2 regions of the Litorimonas taeanensis genome follow, and region 2 is predicted to be linked to the other one. Evidence: predicted binding sites of a transcription regulator. Region 2 holds the regulator's gene; the other holds the start of a gene.
What was found. Region 2 encodes LexA, which represses DNA repair genes until DNA is damaged. Its sites were predicted from a motif close to ATGTTCCNCTTGTGTTCC; they were not measured.
Positions count from the first base shown of each region.

Region 1: recA (recombinase RecA) is a predicted target of LexA. The motif match lies at 2,277-2,294, and genes of this name have one in related genera.

Region 1 is NZ_RBII01000001.1:389,322-397,619, forward strand. It holds gene DES40_RS01800 (ATP-binding protein) at 1-2,215, shown strand, start outside; gene recA (recombinase RecA) at 2,376-3,479, shown strand; gene alaS (alanine--tRNA ligase) at 3,718-6,351, shown strand; gene arfB (alternative ribosome rescue aminoacyl-tRNA hydrolase ArfB) at 6,367-6,801, shown strand; gene rpmF (50S ribosomal protein L32) at 6,958-7,137, shown strand; gene eno (phosphopyruvate hydratase) at 7,176-8,298, shown strand, end outside.
Region 2 is NZ_RBII01000001.1:991,308-999,605, forward strand. It holds gene DES40_RS04665 (peptidylprolyl isomerase) at 1-1,895, shown strand, start outside; gene trpE (anthranilate synthase component I) at 1,904-3,373, shown strand; gene DES40_RS04675 (anthranilate synthase component II) at 3,377-3,946, shown strand; gene trpD (anthranilate phosphoribosyltransferase) at 3,943-4,956, shown strand; gene trpC (indole-3-glycerol phosphate synthase TrpC) at 4,973-5,761, shown strand; gene lexA (transcriptional repressor LexA) at 5,822-6,478, shown strand; gene DES40_RS04695 (ComEC/Rec2 family competence protein) at 6,496-8,298, opposite strand, start outside.

The DNA of each region.
Region 1 (8,298 bases), 600 kb from region 2:
ACCATCCATTGAGAGAGTATTTGCTTCATCAGAAGCTGAAATGGCGGGTGTGATTTTCCGTTTGCATCATATTCGGCCTGAAACTGAGACGGCCGAAGAGGTTCTAGACTACATCTCCACAGAGGGTGTCTTAACCCGATATAAAATCTCTGTCCGCCGTCTTGACCACAATGCGACGCGCTATTTGTGGCAAATATTAGATATTACATCCAAGGGCTCAATGTCCGAAAGTCTGATGACCCAAGCGCCTGTGGGATTGTTTTCGATGTCCAAAGACGGGCGAGTTTTAGCCATGAATGGAACGCTCCGGAATTGGTTGGGGCTTGAAATGGGGCAATATGCTGAGAAAATGAGCGAATTCATAGAAGCCCCTAAGGCGCTTTTAGACAGTCTTGCTGTGCCGGGGCGTAGTGTGCGGACGGATACGCGTTTGATTACGCGAAAAGGAGTTGTAACGCCCACTATTGTTGTCGGTCGCTGGGAGAGCTTAAATAGCGGAGAGTTGGTTTGTAATGCTGCGGTTTATGGACATTCTTCTGCGCCGAAAACAGTTTCCTCTAAGGCTTCCTCCCATATTGACGGGCAAGCAATAGGCCGTGGGCACACGGCCTTAGGGTTGAGCGAGGGGCAGTTGGCGGGTTATGCCGCTGCGCCCATTGGGATGCTGGAGTTAAGTCTCTCTGATGCTTCGCTCGATATTTCTCAAGCGATTGTTACGAGTGTTAATCCTGCTTTTGAACGGATGTGTCAGGGCGTTGAGGCTACACAGAAAAAATTTGGTGAGATGTTTGCGGTTCGCGAAGGAGAACATCGCTTTCTAGAGCTGAACGCCGTGCAATTCGATGCTGACAAGCCTTTTGATGCGACATTAATCGGAGAAAATGCTCTGCCTGTCAGCGTTTATATTTTGGTGGATACGGCGCCCCCGCATGTGGATGAACAGGGGCAAACGACGACGACCATATGGGCGTTTTTGGTGGATGTTAGCGCCCGTAAATCCCTAGAAGATCAGCTTGTACAAAGCCAAAAAATGCAAGCAATTGGGCAGTTAGCCGCGGGCGTGGCTCATGACTTCAACAATCTTTTGACAGCGATTCGTTTGAATACGGACGAATTGTTACAACGTCACCCTGTTGGTGATCCTTCTTACCCAGAATTGCAAAACATCAATTCTACGGGTGCACGTGCGGGGTCGCTCGTGAAAAAGCTTTTGGCGTTTTCACGAAAACAAACACGCCGTATGGAAGTCCTGTCCGTAACAGACTCTTTGTCAGACATGGTTGTGACTTTACGCCAGACGCTGGGTGAAAAGGCCAAACTGGTCATGGTGCATGGTCGGAATTTGCCGCCTATCATGGCGGATAAAAGCCAAATTGATTCTGTTTTGATGAATCTTTGCGTCAATGCGCGTGATGCGATGGCAGAGCAAGGCGGCGGGACGATTACTGTCACAAGTAAACATATCGTCCGAGACAAGGTTAAGGATGCAAGCTTGCAAGAGGCTGTTCGGAATTTGCCGGGGGATGATTTCGTAACAATAGAAGTTGCAGATACGGGCACCGGGATGCCTGATGAAGTTAAGGCTAAAATATTTGAGCCTTTCTTTACAACCAAAGAGCAAGGCAAGGGCACGGGATTAGGTTTGGCAACCGTATATGGTATCGTGGAGCAATCGGGTGGGCATCTATCGGTTGAAAGCGAATTGGGTGTGGGGACGACTTTCCGTATTATCTTCCCTGCGGCAGACCCTGAAGTCATTAAGTCTCAATTGGCTGCCCAAGAGGCGACAGGAGAGTCTGCGTCCGCGCAAAAAGAGGTAAGGAAGCCATCTGATTTAGCGGGCCAAGGGACTATCCTGTTTGTCGAGGATGAAGCTAGCGTTCGCCTTATAGCGGCGAAAACGCTTCGCAAGCGCGGATATACTGTAGTTGAAGCTGAAGATGGTGAAGAGGCATTGGAAATATTAGAGGATGGTGACCATGTCTTCGATATGATGATTTCTGATGTGGTCATGCCGGGTATGGATGGGCCAACTTTGCTGCAAGCAGGAAGATCGCTTTTAGGTCAGGCCCGAATCGTGTTTATCTCTGGTTATGCAGAGGAGCAATTCTCTGAACTCTTGTCGAAAGAGCCTGATGTAACCTTCCTGCCCAAGCCATTTACCTTGGCGCAATTGGCAGAAAAGGTGAAGGCAGAGATTGGCGATGCGGAATAAATGTTTGAATTCAATGTTTTAAGAAAAACACAATTTGTTCCATATTTGTTCTTGCTATAATAGAACAAATATGGAACATAAGTCTTACGGCAGTCCGATATAGCCGTAACTTTATTTAGAATATCGAAGGGCTCCGATATTTCTCTACTGGAGTTTGACAATGGCCAGAAACACCACACCTCTTAAAGTCGTCGGCAAGGCTGATGATAAAAATAAATCCGCTGCTCTAGATGCAGCGCTTTCCCAAATTGACCGTGCCTTTGGTAAAGGCTCTGTGATGAAGCTGGGGCAAAAATCTGCAATGGATGTTGAATCTGTATCGACCGGTTCTTTGGGCCTCGATATTGCGCTTGGCATAGGCGGTCTACCAAAGGGTCGTATCATTGAAATTTACGGACCTGAAAGTTCAGGTAAGACAACGCTTTCTTTGCATTGTGTTGCTGAAATTCAAAAACAAGGTGGGGTTGCGGCCTTTATCGATGCAGAGCATGCACTTGATCCTGTTTATGCAGGCAAGCTCGGCGTGGATGTGAATGAACTTTTGATTGCACAGCCTGATACGGGTGAGCAAGGTCTTGAAATTGCCGATACGCTTGTGCGTTCTGGCGCGATTGATGTTCTTGTTATTGACTCTGTTGCGGCATTGACGCCTCGGGCTGAACTCGAAGGCGATATGGGCGACAGCTTGCCAGGGTTACAGGCACGCTTGATGAGCCAAGCGCTCCGTAAATTAACGGGCTCGATCTCTAAGTCTGGCTGTATGGTTATCTTCATCAACCAAATCCGCATGAAGATTGGTGTCATGTATGGTTCGCCTGAAACAACAACAGGCGGGAATGCTTTGAAATTTTATAGCTCTGTACGTTTGGACATTCGCCGTATTGGTGCCATTAAGCATCGTGACGAGATTGTTGGTAACCAAACCCGCGTTAAAGTCGTGAAGAACAAAGTTGCACCGCCTTTCCGTCAGGTTGAATTTGATATCATGTATGGAGAGGGTATTTCGAAAACTGGCGAGTTGATTGACTTAGGCGTTAAAGCTGAAGTTATTGAGAAGTCAGGCTCTTGGTATTCTTATGGTGATGAGCGTATTGGTCAGGGCCGTGAGAATGTACGCCGGTTCTTGAAAGAGAACCCAGATATTGCTGAAGATGTTGAACTTCGTATTCGTAAGAACGAAGGTCTTATCGAAGAAGAGCTTCTTATGCCAAAAGAAGAGCAAGTTGAGGATGATGGCGACGCGGCCGCTCTTGGTCTCGTTTAGAGTTCAAAACGCCTTATGAAATAGGATTGGGCTACCCGAACGTCCCAATCCCATTGCAAGGCTGAGTATCAAACAAGAGCCCGTGGAGTCCCCGCTCCACTGTCATAACCGCTATCCCTAATCCGCGCGTTTTGATAGATTTGATGGACGCTTTGCATAAAAGAGCGCTTGGCACTGCCGAGCGCTCTTTCTATAGGGGCGGATAAGAATTGAACTTAGAAACCAATCGGACGCCTTAATGCAAAGTTTGAATGATATTCGTCAGCAATTTCTCTCTTATTTTGGGGAGAACGAACATGCTATTCTACCATCAAGCCCGCTCGTGCCTGATAATGATCCCACATTGCTGTTTGTAAATGCGGGAATGGTACAGTTTAAAGATTATTTTACGGGCGCGGTGAAGCCACATATACCAAGAGCGACGACATCTCAGAAATGCGTCAGGGCGGGCGGAAAGCATAATGACTTAGATAATGTCGGCTATACGGCGCGGCACCATACATTTTTTGAGATGCTCGGCAATTTTTCTTTTGGTGATTATTTTAAAGAGCGCGCCATTGCGTCGGCTTGGGATCTTATAACGAATGTTTATTGTCTCCCGAAAGAGAAATTACTCGTCACAGTTTATCACACCGATGACGAGGCGTATGACCTTTGGAAAAAAATCGCGGGTCTCCCCGATGATCGAATAATCCGAATTGCGACCTCAGATAATTTTTGGGCTATGGGGGATACAGGACCTTGCGGGCCATGTTCTGAGATATTTTATGATCATGGCGAAGACATTCCTGGAGGCCCTCCAGGCTCACCTGATGAAGATGGTGACCGCTTTATCGAAATTTGGAACTTGGTTTTCATGCAGTATGAGCGCTTTGCCGATGGCCGAGAAGAAGCTCTGCCAAAGCCGTCTATTGATACAGGCATGGGGCTAGAGCGCATTACGGCTATTCTTCAGGGCGAGCATGATAATTATGATATCGACCTGTTTAAGACACTTATTCGCGCTTCTGTTGATTTGACGGGTGTGAAAGCTGAAGGTGAGGCGAAGTTTTCCCATCGCGTTATCGCTGACCATTTACGCTCTTGTTCGTTTCTTATGGCGGATGGTGTTTCGCCGTCTAATGAAGGGCGAGGTTATGTGTTGCGGCGTATTATGCGCCGCGCCATGCGGCACGCGCATTTGCTTGGGGCCAAAGACCCGCTCATGCATCGCCTAGTGCCCACATTGATTCAAGAAATGGGCGGCGCTTATGATGAACTCAATCGCGCCAAAGCGTCTATAACGGCAACCTTTGAACAAGAAGAGGAGCGTTTTCGCCGTACATTAGGCCGCGGAACAGCTTTATTAGAGGGGGCTGTAGAAGGGCTTAGCAAGGGCGCGAAACTGGACGGTGAAACAGCCTTTAAACTCTATGATACATATGGTTTTCCAATTGACCTGACACAAGATGCCTTACGGGCGAAAGGGCTCGGTGTTGATTTGGATGGGTTCGCGGCCGCTATGGAGCGCCAAAAATCCCAATCACGCGAGGGTGGGTTTGCGTCTGGCGACCAAGCGACGGATGATGTTTGGAATGAAGCCAAAGCTATAGCGGGTGATAGTGAGTTTACCGGATATGAAGAATTAAGTTCTGAGCAGAGCGTTAAAACCCTGGTTCAAAATGGTGTATCTGTTGAGAAGGCAAACACTGGCCCCGTTATGTTCCTTACGTCTAAAACGCCATTCTATGCAGAAAGTGGTGGTCAGGCAGGGGATAAAGGGACGGCGACATTCGGGAATGGCGCAAAAATCACCATTACTGATGTGCAAAAAAAGGCAGGTGGCCTGCATGTTCATATCGGTGATTTAACAGGCGAAATTGCTGTAGGGGCGTTAGCAACAATTACTGTGGATTCAAAAAACCGCGAAACGACGCGTCATAATCACTCTGCGGCGCATTTGCTGCATGAGGCCCTTCGCCGTGTGTTGGGCGAACATGTCGCCCAAAAAGGCCAAATGGTGGATGGTGAGCGCATTCGCTTTGATATTTCACACGGGGCCGCCATTACGCGCGAAGAGCTAGCCCGTGTCGAAGATGAGGTAAACGCGATCATACAACAAAATGCTCCTGCTATGACAAAGCTCATGAGCCCTGATGAAGCGATCAAAGCGGGCGCCCTAGCGTTGTTTGGCGAGAAATATGGTGATGAGGTGCGTGTACTGGCTTTGGGGAATGACCCGAAAGACCTCACAAAGGCCTATTCTGTAGAATTATGTGGGGGAACACATGTCGCGCGTACGGGCGATATTGCCTTGTTCAAAATTGTGAATGAAGAAGCGGTTGCAGCGGGTATCCGCCGCGTTGAGGCTGTTACAGGTGAGGTTGCAAGGCGTTATTTAGAAGACCAAGCGGGTCTAGCGCGTCAAGCGGCCGACACGCTGAAAACACGTCCAGAAGACGTCCCAGAGCGCCTTGAGGGCCTGTTGGCTGACCGAAAGCGCCTTGAAAAAGAGTTGTCAGAGACGCGCAAGCAATTGGCGCTCGGCGGCGGTGGCGGAGCCAGTGCGGCCGAAGATATAAATGGCACTCAGGTCATGGCGCGTGTTCTTGAAGGTGTTTCAGGTAAGGAATTACGTCCGATGATGAATGAGCAATTGGACGCATTAGGGTCCGGTATTGTGGCTTTCATCGCCAAAGAAGATGGAAAAGTCGCTGTCGGCGTTGCCGTTAGTGATGATTTGACGTCAAAATATTCTGCCTCGGATTTGGTGAATATTGGCGCGCCTTTCGTAAATGGTCGCGGCGGCGGTAAGCCAGGTATGGCCCAAGCTGGGGGGTCTAAACCCGAAGGGGCAGAGGAGGCGCTCGCAGCGATTAAAGCTGCGATATAGGCGTATCAGATAGGTGTGAGCGACGCGCTTTATATTAACACACAGCTTTCGATTCCAATGGCAGAGATTGAGCTGTCTGCCATTCGGGCTTCTGGCCCGGGTGGACAACATGTCAATAAAACATCGTCCGCGATACAACTTCGCTTTTATATTCCGTCGAGCGCAAGTTTGAACGCAGAGCAAAAGTCTAAACTTTTCGCTCATTCTGATAATCATATATCTGAGAACGGTATGATAGTGATTAAGGCCCAAGGATCACGGTCTCAACATCGCAATAAAGAGGACGCTTTGTTTCGATTAAAGGGGATTATCAAAGCCGCTTTGCAGCCGAAAATAAAACGTAAACCGACTCAACCTACTTATGGTTCTGTAAAACGACGATTAAAATCAAAAGCCATCCGGTCAGAGAAAAAATCATTGCGAGGGAAGGTCGAGAGAGACGACTTTTAACACTAAAACGCCCGTTTTTGTCGGTAAACAGCAGATTCCTCGGCTTATAACAGGCAAAAAGACTTGCCCAAAGCGCAGGGACTCGCTACATGCGCGCACGAATAGGCGCTCCTCTTTGTGATGGGGCGTTTTTAAATGGTAACATTGGAGGCCCCGATGGCTGTCCCTAAGAGTAAAATTTCTAATTCACGTCGTGGCATGCGCCGCGCACATGATCGCCTAACTGCAACAAACTATGTCGAAGATCAGGACAGTGGTGAGTTGCGTCGTCAACACCACATTGACCTGAAATCAGGCATGTATCGTGGGCGTCAGGTTCTGACACCAAAAGATTAGTCTTAAAAATTCACATTAATAACTGACCGGAGATACCCATGGTCGAGATCGAAACCATCTTAGCTAGGGAAATCCTGGACAGTCGTGGAAATCCCACATTAGAGGTCGACGTCACTCTAAGTGACGGTGCCTTTGGTCGTGCAGCTGTGCCAAGTGGGGCTTCTACAGGTGCGCACGAAGCTGTAGAGCTTCGTGATGGTGATAAGTCACGTTATGGCGGTAAAGGCGTTCTGAACGCTGTTCAAAACGTCAATGATGAAATTGCTGATACGTTATATGGCCTTGAGGCTGATAACCAACGCGGTATTGATCAAATCCTTATCGAACTTGACGGTACTGAAAATAAAAGCCGCTTGGGTGCAAATGCAACGCTTGGTGTTTCTTTGGCGCTAGCTAAAGCGGCCGCAGATAGCCAGCAAACGCCTCTGTACCGTTATGTAGGCGGCGCTAATGCACGTGTCCTGCCTGTGCCGATGATGAACATCATCAATGGCGGCGAACATGCTGATAACCCGATTGATGTTCAGGAATTTATGGTCATGCCTGTTGGCGCGGCAAACTTTCCCGAAGCTCTGCGTACGGGCGCGGAAATTTTTCATGCACTAAAGTCAAAATTAAAAGCCGACGGTCATAACACAAATGTGGGTGATGAAGGCGGCTTCGCACCCAATCTGGCGTCAACACGCTCTGCACTCGATTACATCATGTCTGCTGTTGAGAGTGCCGGTTTTAAACCGGGTGATGATGTTATGCTTGCTCTGGATGTGGCGTCCACTGAGTTTTACGAAGACGGCAAATATAACCTAAAAGGTGAAGGCAAGACTCTTTCATCTGATGAATTTGTCAATTACTTGGCTGAATTAACGACGGCTTATCCTATCCTCTCAATCGAAGACGGCATGGCCGAAGATGATTGGGACGGTTGGACGAATTTAAACGCCAAGATTGGCAATAAAGTACAATTGGTCGGTGATGATCTCTTTGTGACAAATCCAAAACGGCTTCGCAGAGGAATAGAAGAAAAAGCTGCCAACTCTATTTTGGTGAAAGTCAATCAAATCGGTACATTGTCAGAGACTATGGACGCCGTTGATATGGCGCATCGTGCGGGCTTTACGTCGGTCATGTCTCATCGTTCTGGTGAAACTGCCGATACGACTA
Region 2 (8,298 bases):
ATGCCTTAGTTGGTATTCTTATCGGTATGCTTGTACTCGCTTTTGCGGTTTGGGGCGTGAACGATATGTTCTCTCCAGGTGCTCAAAATGCTGTCGCAACTGTTGGAAAAAAAGAAATCACCACCACCGCTTTTGACTCTCAATTCTCAAGAGAGCTTCAAAGACTTAACCAAGAGCAAGGACAAGGCCTAACCAACCAGCAGGCTTATGACCGAGGCTTACACAACCAAATCCTTCAAGGTATGATTACTAATCAAGTTATCGCGATTGACGCTGAAGATTTGGGAGTGGGTGTAAATCGATCTATCGCACGCCGTGAAATTGAAAGCATTCCCGCATTCCAAAATGATTTGACCGGTAAATTCGATGAAAATCAGCTCTTATCAGCCCTGTCTCGCGCCCGTATTACGCGGCAAGAATTTGAAGCCGATACGCTGCAAAGCCTTCGTTCACGACAAACCGTTCCTGCTATTACTGGCGGCCTTGTAGCTCCGTCTGAATTTGCAGCTCTGCAATATAAGTTTCTAACAGAACAACGCCGCGCTAGTGTACTGACTTTAGAGGCCAGCGCCATCGCAACGCCAGAGACCCCAAGCGACACAGAGCTACAAAGCTACATCGACGCGAATAGTGCACGTTACATGGCTCCAGAATATCGGAAATTCGTCATGATCCGCCTGGAACCTTTTGACTTTACCCCTGACCTAAAAATCGACCCTGTCCAAGTTAAGGAAAACTTCGATTATAAAGTTGAAACAGGTGTTATGGGCTCCCCGGAAACACGGAATATTGTCCTCATCACCGCCATTGATGAAGAGATGGCAAATAAAGCCGTAGACGCCCTTAAAGCGGGTGCCGAGGCCACTCTTGTGGCCAATGAATTTGGTATCGGCACACCTGAGATCTATGATGCAGTTCGGAAAAATGGCATTATTGACGCCGAGAGCTCCGAGGCTGCATTTGCTCTTGAAGAAGGCGATGCCCGCGCCGTTCTAAGCGGTTTGGGGAGCTGGGTTGCCGTTTATGCTGCTGGCGTCACCCCTGCGGTCGTGCCCAATTTTGAAGACGCAAAAGCTGATATCGAAAATGAGTTGATGGAAGCGCATGCTCTTGAAGCCATTTATGACATTTCTGCCGAAATTGAAGACGCCATGGTGGATGGAATGACGCTAGAAGAAATTTCAGAAAAACTAAGCATCCCCCTCTCCGCTTATGACTTTATCGACCGAAGTGGTTCGACGCCCTACAATGTCAGCATGGACGGATTTTCTCTTATCCCCGGTGTTGCGTCTGACGATGAAATTCTCCGCACCCTCTTCACATCTGATTTAGGCTATCAAACCGACCTTTTCGAAACTTCAAATGGTGGTTACGCCACAATACGCGTTGATGACATCATTGACTCCAAAATGCGTGAATTTGATGACATTAAAGACGCAGCGACATTAGCTTACTTGAACGAACGCCGCGCTGACGCCTTACGCGAGCTAGCCCTTTCACTAACAAAGCGGGCGAAGGACGGCGAAAGTCTTGCAGAGATTGCGGCTGAATTCGATATGGGGGCCACAATCTCAGAAGTTGGCTTAGTACGAACAAACCCTCCACAAAGCCTCGGCCCACAAGTCACGGTTGGATTGTTTGACGCTAAAGAAGCAGAGGTTGTTCGCGGTGCGGGCCCTGCCCCACTGACGGAACAAATTGCTATTTTAGACCGCATCATAGCGAGCCAAGATGGATTAGCTGGTACCTACTTAGAAGTAATACAAAGCCAAATGACCGCTGCTATTAGCAATGACATTCAATCTGCTTACCAAGCTGCAGTATTAGAAGCCAACCCTGTCGTGCCTTACCCTGAAAAAATACGCACAACATTAGGGTTGAACCAAGCTGAATAGCAAAACAAATGGCGCTTGAATTCCATCCCCGTTCTGAGGATTTCCAAGCCTCAGCGATACCGCAACTCGTCTACACGCGGATTATCAATGATATGGACACGCCCGTTTCGGCGTTTCTAAAGGCGGCCCTTGGAAAACCTTATGCTTTCCTCTTTGAATCCGTTCAAGGCGGGGAGCAACGCGGACGTTATAGCTTCTTTGGCTTTGACCCAGATTTGGTCTGGAGAGGTTTTGGCGAAAAAAGTGAAGTATCTAGGGATGGGGGACAATCTTTTGTAAACCTCAGCGGTAAACCCCTCGATTCCTTACGAAAACTGCAGGGCGAATCACATTTCAAGCTTCCTGAAGGCATCCCTCCTATGGCAGCGGGTCTATTTGGCTACCTTGGCTATGATATGATACGTCAGGTCGAAGATATACCAGCAAGTAATATCGACCCTATCGGGACCCCTGATGCCATCATGGTCCGCCCCAAAATTGTCTGCATATTTGACCAAATCGCTCAAGAAATAATTATTGCCTCAACTGTATATCCTGACCATTCACCCAACGCTGCTTATGAATGTATCGAAGCCGTCGTAGAGGATTTGACTCGCCCCGTTTCAGCAAGAGGATTCGAACCGATTCCAACGCCCGCAATTGAACCCCGTCTGGGAACGACCGCTAAAAAATTTGCAACCCGGGTAAAAGCGGCAAAGGACTATATTTTAGCAGGCGATATCTTCCAAGTTGTGCTGGGTCAGCGCCTTTCAGCCCCTCTACCCGCCTCACCATTTTCACTATACCGCTCTCTACGGCGAATGAACCCTTCTCCATTTCTTTATTTTTTAGATTTTGAAGACCACCAAATTATTGGTTCAAGCCCCGAAATCCTTGTACGACTTCGCGATGGCATCGTGACAGTCCGTCCAATCGCAGGGACCCGCCCCCGCGGGAAGACTGCCGCTCAAGACAAAGCATTGGAAGCAGAGCTTCTTGCAGACCCCAAAGAGCTCGCGGAACATCTCATGCTCCTTGACTTAGGACGTAATGATGTCGGCCGCGTTGCAAAACCCGGAACAGTTCGCGTGACAGAGCGCTTCACAATTGAACGCTACAGTCATGTCATGCACATTGTTTCCAATGTCGAAGGAGAAATCCAAGATGACATGGACGCAGTTTCCGCTCTATTCGCTGGGTTTCCCGCTGGCACAGTTTCAGGTGCGCCAAAAGTTCGTGCCATGGAAATTATTGACGAACTTGAAGAAGAAAAACGCGGAATTTATGCGGGTGCGGTTGGTTATATTAGCTCTAATGGGGATATGGATACTGCCATCGCCCTTCGCACCGGCATCGTAAAAAACAACACACTTCACGTACGCGCTGGCGCAGGCATCGTAATGGATTCTGTTCCGCAATTAGAATTTGAAGAAACACTTCACAAAGCCGCTGCCTTGTTTCGCGCTGCCGAGCAATCTGTGAATTTTGAGAGGAATTAAGTTATGCTCCTCGTCATCGATAATTACGACAGCTTTACTTATAACCTTGTTCATTACGCACAAGAACTCGGTGCCGAGACCCATGTCATCCGAAACGACGATATGAGTGCGCAAGAAGCCCTCGAACTCGGGGCTGAAGCTATCCTCCTCTCTCCTGGGCCGAAAACCCCCAACGAAGCCGGAATCTGCCTCGACATTCTTCGTCAAGCCCCTGACACCCTCCCAATTCTTGGAATTTGCTTGGGTCAACAGAGCATGGGACAGGTCTTTGGCGGGAACGTCATTCGTTCAAAAACCATCATGCACGGGAAAATATCAGATGTAGAAAATGATGGATCAGGTCTTTTTGAAGGCTTACCCAAATCCTTCAAAGCAACGCGATATCACAGCCTTGCCGTTGAACGGGAAACGCTTCCAGATGTCTTGATTGCAAATGCATGGACGGATGATGGAGAAATAATGGGACTTCGACATGTCAGCCGCCCGATTCATGGCCTGCAATTCCATCCTGAATCTATAGCTTCAGAATATGGGCATGACCTCATTCAAAACTTTTTAAAGCTTACGAAATGAGTTTTAACACAGACATATTTAAATCCTTCGCCGCAGGCGAACGACCTAATGCTGAAACCTTTGGCATAGCGCTCAACACAATCTTACGCGGCGAAGCCTCAGATATGGAAGTGAGTGCGCTTTTACTGGGTCTAGAGATGGTTGGTTTATCATCCGACATCATTCGTGTTGGGGTCGAGACTATGCGCGCCCATATGACTCCCGTTCATATAGAGGCCGACATAATTGATATTGTGGGAACGGGAGGAACTGGTCTGCACACACTCTCTATCTCTACAGCAAGTGCCTTGGTTTGCGCCGGCGCCGGCGCGAAGGTTGCTAAACACGGAAATCGTGCTGCAAGCAGCCTAACGGGTACAGCAGACACATTATCAGAACTGGGAGTGAACCTAGCTATTAGCCCCGAAAAAGCAGCAGAATGCGTAGATAAGGCGGGGGTCGGATTTCTTTTCGCACCAAATCATCATCCCGCTATGCGCCATGTCGGACCTGCTAGAAAGGCTCTTGGGATACGTACTTTGTTCAATTTGTTGGGGCCAATGAGCAATCCAGCGGGCGCAAAAAGAATGCTCGTTGGGGTCAATAACAATGATTGGCGGCATCTTATGGCTGAGGCATTTGCTGGCCTATCCATGGATCATGTCTGGATTGTTCACGGCTCAGATGGCCTCGATGAAATCACAACAACAGGTCCAACCGCGGTTAGTGAAGTGAAAAATGGAACGGTCAAGGAATTGAACCTATCCCCTCAGAGTTATGGCATTTCACTTTCTACAATTGAAAGTCTACGCGGGGGTCATCCCGCTGAAAATGCTCAAGCCTTATTATCGCTTTTAGACGGGGAACATAGCGATTATCGTGATATAGTACTCCTTAATAGCGCTGCCGCTTTAATGATTGCGGGACTCGCCTCTGATATCCCTCAAGGTTTGGATAAAGCTATAAGCGCTATTGATAGTGGTTTGGCACATCAAGCCCTTCGGAAACTAATTGAAGTTAGTCATGGATAACTCTCCCAAAGCTCTCATGGACGCGCCTGACGTTTTATTGAAAATAGCGGCTTACAAGGCCGAAGAAGTCGCAAATCTTTACGAAGACATTTCCATTGAAGATCTGCGAGTCATTGCAAGAGACCAACAGCCTGCTCTCGGTTTCTCGGCGGCATTACTGTGCGGAACCTCCCCTGCCATTATAGCAGAGGTAAAAAAAGCGAGCCCCTCAAAAGGTCTTATTCGCGCTGATTTCGATCCTGTCGCCATTGCGAGAGCCTATGAAGATGGAGGCGCAGCCTGTCTCTCCGTGCTTACCGACGGTCCGGGTTTCCAAGGTAGCCCTGAAATATTTGCGCAGGTCAGAAAGGTATCCAGTCTCCCCCTACTTCGCAAAGATTTTATGCTTGACCCGATTCAAGTCGTAGAGAGCCGTGCTATGGGCGCGGATTGCATTCTAATTATCATGGCAATGATTGACGACAAAGCCGCGCAAGCTTTATTTGATGAAGCTAAAGCTCTCGGAATGGATGCACTTATAGAGACTCATGATGAAGCTGAACTCGAAAGAGCGATAGAGCTGGGAGCAGAGCTAATAGGAATAAATAACCGTGACTTACGGACATTTGATACATCACTGAAGACGTTTGAACGTCTCGCTCCCAAGGCCCCTAAAGACGCATTATTAGTCGCCGAGAGCGGTATCTTCACATCTGAAGACGTAGCAAGACTACAAAAGCAAGGTGCCCAAGCGTATCTAATTGGTGAGAGCTTTATGCGGCAAGATGATGTTGCAGCAGCCTTGAAGGCCTTACGAAGGTCTTGACAACCACGAGAACAACACTAGAACACAAGGTGAATGTTTCTGATTTGTTCGAGGTGGTAAATGCTAACGCAAAAGCAAAAAGACTTGTTAATATTGATTGATGCACGAGTGAAAGCCGTCGGTGTCCCTCCCTCATATGACGAAATGAAAGACTCTTTAGGGTTAGCCAGCAAATCAGGTATTCATCGATTGATATCAGCGCTCGAAGAACGTGGGTTCATTCGTCGTCTCCCTAATAAAGCACGTGCCTTAGAAGTATTAAAGCTGCCCGAAGACATGCAAGACAAAGTCGTGTCCTTTACTAAGGAAAAGTCAGCGCCCCAACCCGCCAATGACGGAACAGCAATCCCCTTTGTTGGTAAAATCGCCGCAGGTCTGCCCATTATGGCAATTGAGGATAGTTATAATACTATGGTGGTACCGCCTCATATGGCCGGCAATGGTGATCATTACGCCCTCGAAATTGAAGGGGAATCGATGAAAGATGCTGGCATTTTAGATGGCGATATTGTTGTCGTGAAAAAAGCCAACACAGCCCGAAACAATCAAATTGTTGTCGCTCTCGTCGACCAAGATGAGGCAACCTTAAAGCGGTTATATAAATCCGGGCAAACTGTTGAACTCATTGCAGAAAACCCTGACTTTGAAACACAAATATATGGCCCCGACCGCGTTGAAATCCAAGGCGTTCTTGTTGGGTTATTACGCCAATATTGAGGCTTTTTATGTAATTATTACTCCCAAAGTCGGCGTTGTGACGTCGGCTTTTTTATACCTACACGTTTAACTGTGCCCTTTGACAAATAAATTTCCTGAGCACCTCCCTCGCGCAAGACACGGCCATCAATAAGTTCCGCTCGACAATGACGCCTGACCTCAGGGCCAACATCTCGCTGTGTAAGAATAACGATATCAGACTGTTCGCACTCAAGCCTCGCCTCAGACGGGTGATTTAAGATAGATAAGACTTTGTTTTGTACCACAAAGCGACAGGCTAGCTCATCACACGGGGCTTCTACAGCGTGCATATTGGCCACATCGAAATCGCTCTGCCCAGCCTTCTCTGCGAATTGTTCCCGCCCATATCTGTCAGCACGTTCACTCGTGACTATAAGCCTCTGATATTCCTCGGTTTCCCAAAAAGAAACGCGTCCGTCTTCAGAAATTCTGATATCAGGGGGAATTACTGTCCACCACCCTAGGGCACAGATTACAATTAAACACATAGCCAGAATTCTAGCTCTTAATTTGCCAACCAACATCCAAATAAATGCCAGTCCATAAACCGCAATCATCCAATTCGGCGCCTGACGAATATAAGTCATCGCTCCTTCTAATGACGCCACCCATTTTGATATTTCAAGAATAGGCAAAAGGGATTGCCCCATCAACCAGAGGGGAAATCTCTCAAGGCTAAATGGAAATGCTATAAGCGAAATGATCCCAAGCGGCATCACAGCAAAGGTGAAAATCGGCATAGCGAACAAGTTTCCTAGCAATCCGTATCGCGCAATCCGCCCGAAATGGAACAGAGCAAAGCCTGCAGTCGCTAAACCTGCAACAAAACTTGTAACGCTAAGAGAGATGAAGTTACGGCGGATAATTGCGGCCCATTTACTCTCGAATGGGTAATGCCGCCGGTCTTGCCAATGCCTATAGACAACTACCAAGGCAAGCACCGCAGCGAATGACATTTGAAAGCCCACAGAGACCAAGCTCTCTGGATGCAGAATCAATGTGATAAAAGCAGCGACAGATACAGATCGGATAGAAATCGCCTGCCTATCAAGTATTACAGCCGTAAAAATTATCACCGCCATAATAAAAGCACGCTGCGTCGCAACAGAGGCGCCGGACAACACCAAATAACTGGCCGCCGCCACAATCGCGAGAATGGCTGCAAATTTTCTCACGTCATAACGCCGAGATAAGGGTGCAATACAAGCCAATAAGAAGGTAAATACATAATAAGCCGAACCCGCAAGTAACCCCATATGCAATCCAGAGATGGCTAATATATGCGCAAGGCCAGCCGCGCGTAATGCATCCGTTTGGTCAGGCGGAATGTAGCGTCTAACACCCGTAAGCAGTGCGGCTTGCAACCCTGCTGTTTCAGACGGCCCAGTCTCTGATATTCTTTTTGCTAGTCCGAAGCGTAATTTAGAAATTTTTTGTTTTAGTGACGTTTCATCAGAGCGTTCCACTTTAGGGACTGAGATAGCAAATCCAAACCCGCCTATCTTATCATAATAGGCTCTTCTTGATGGGTTATAACCGTTATAAACTGCGGGGCCTGGCGGTTCAGATAAAATCGCACGAATTTCAATGAAATCGCTGGCTGTAGCGGCTTCTAAGTGTTTTTGCCCAAGCCTTATTCTGACTTTGTGCGGAGTTTGATTTGGTTCTAATTGCTCTATGTCTTTAACGCGTAAATGCCAACTAACACCTGAACCAGAGGCTTGAATGGACTCAACCCAACCCCTTACATCATACGCATGCTCATAAAATGGAAGACGCGGCGTTTTAACCGCATGACT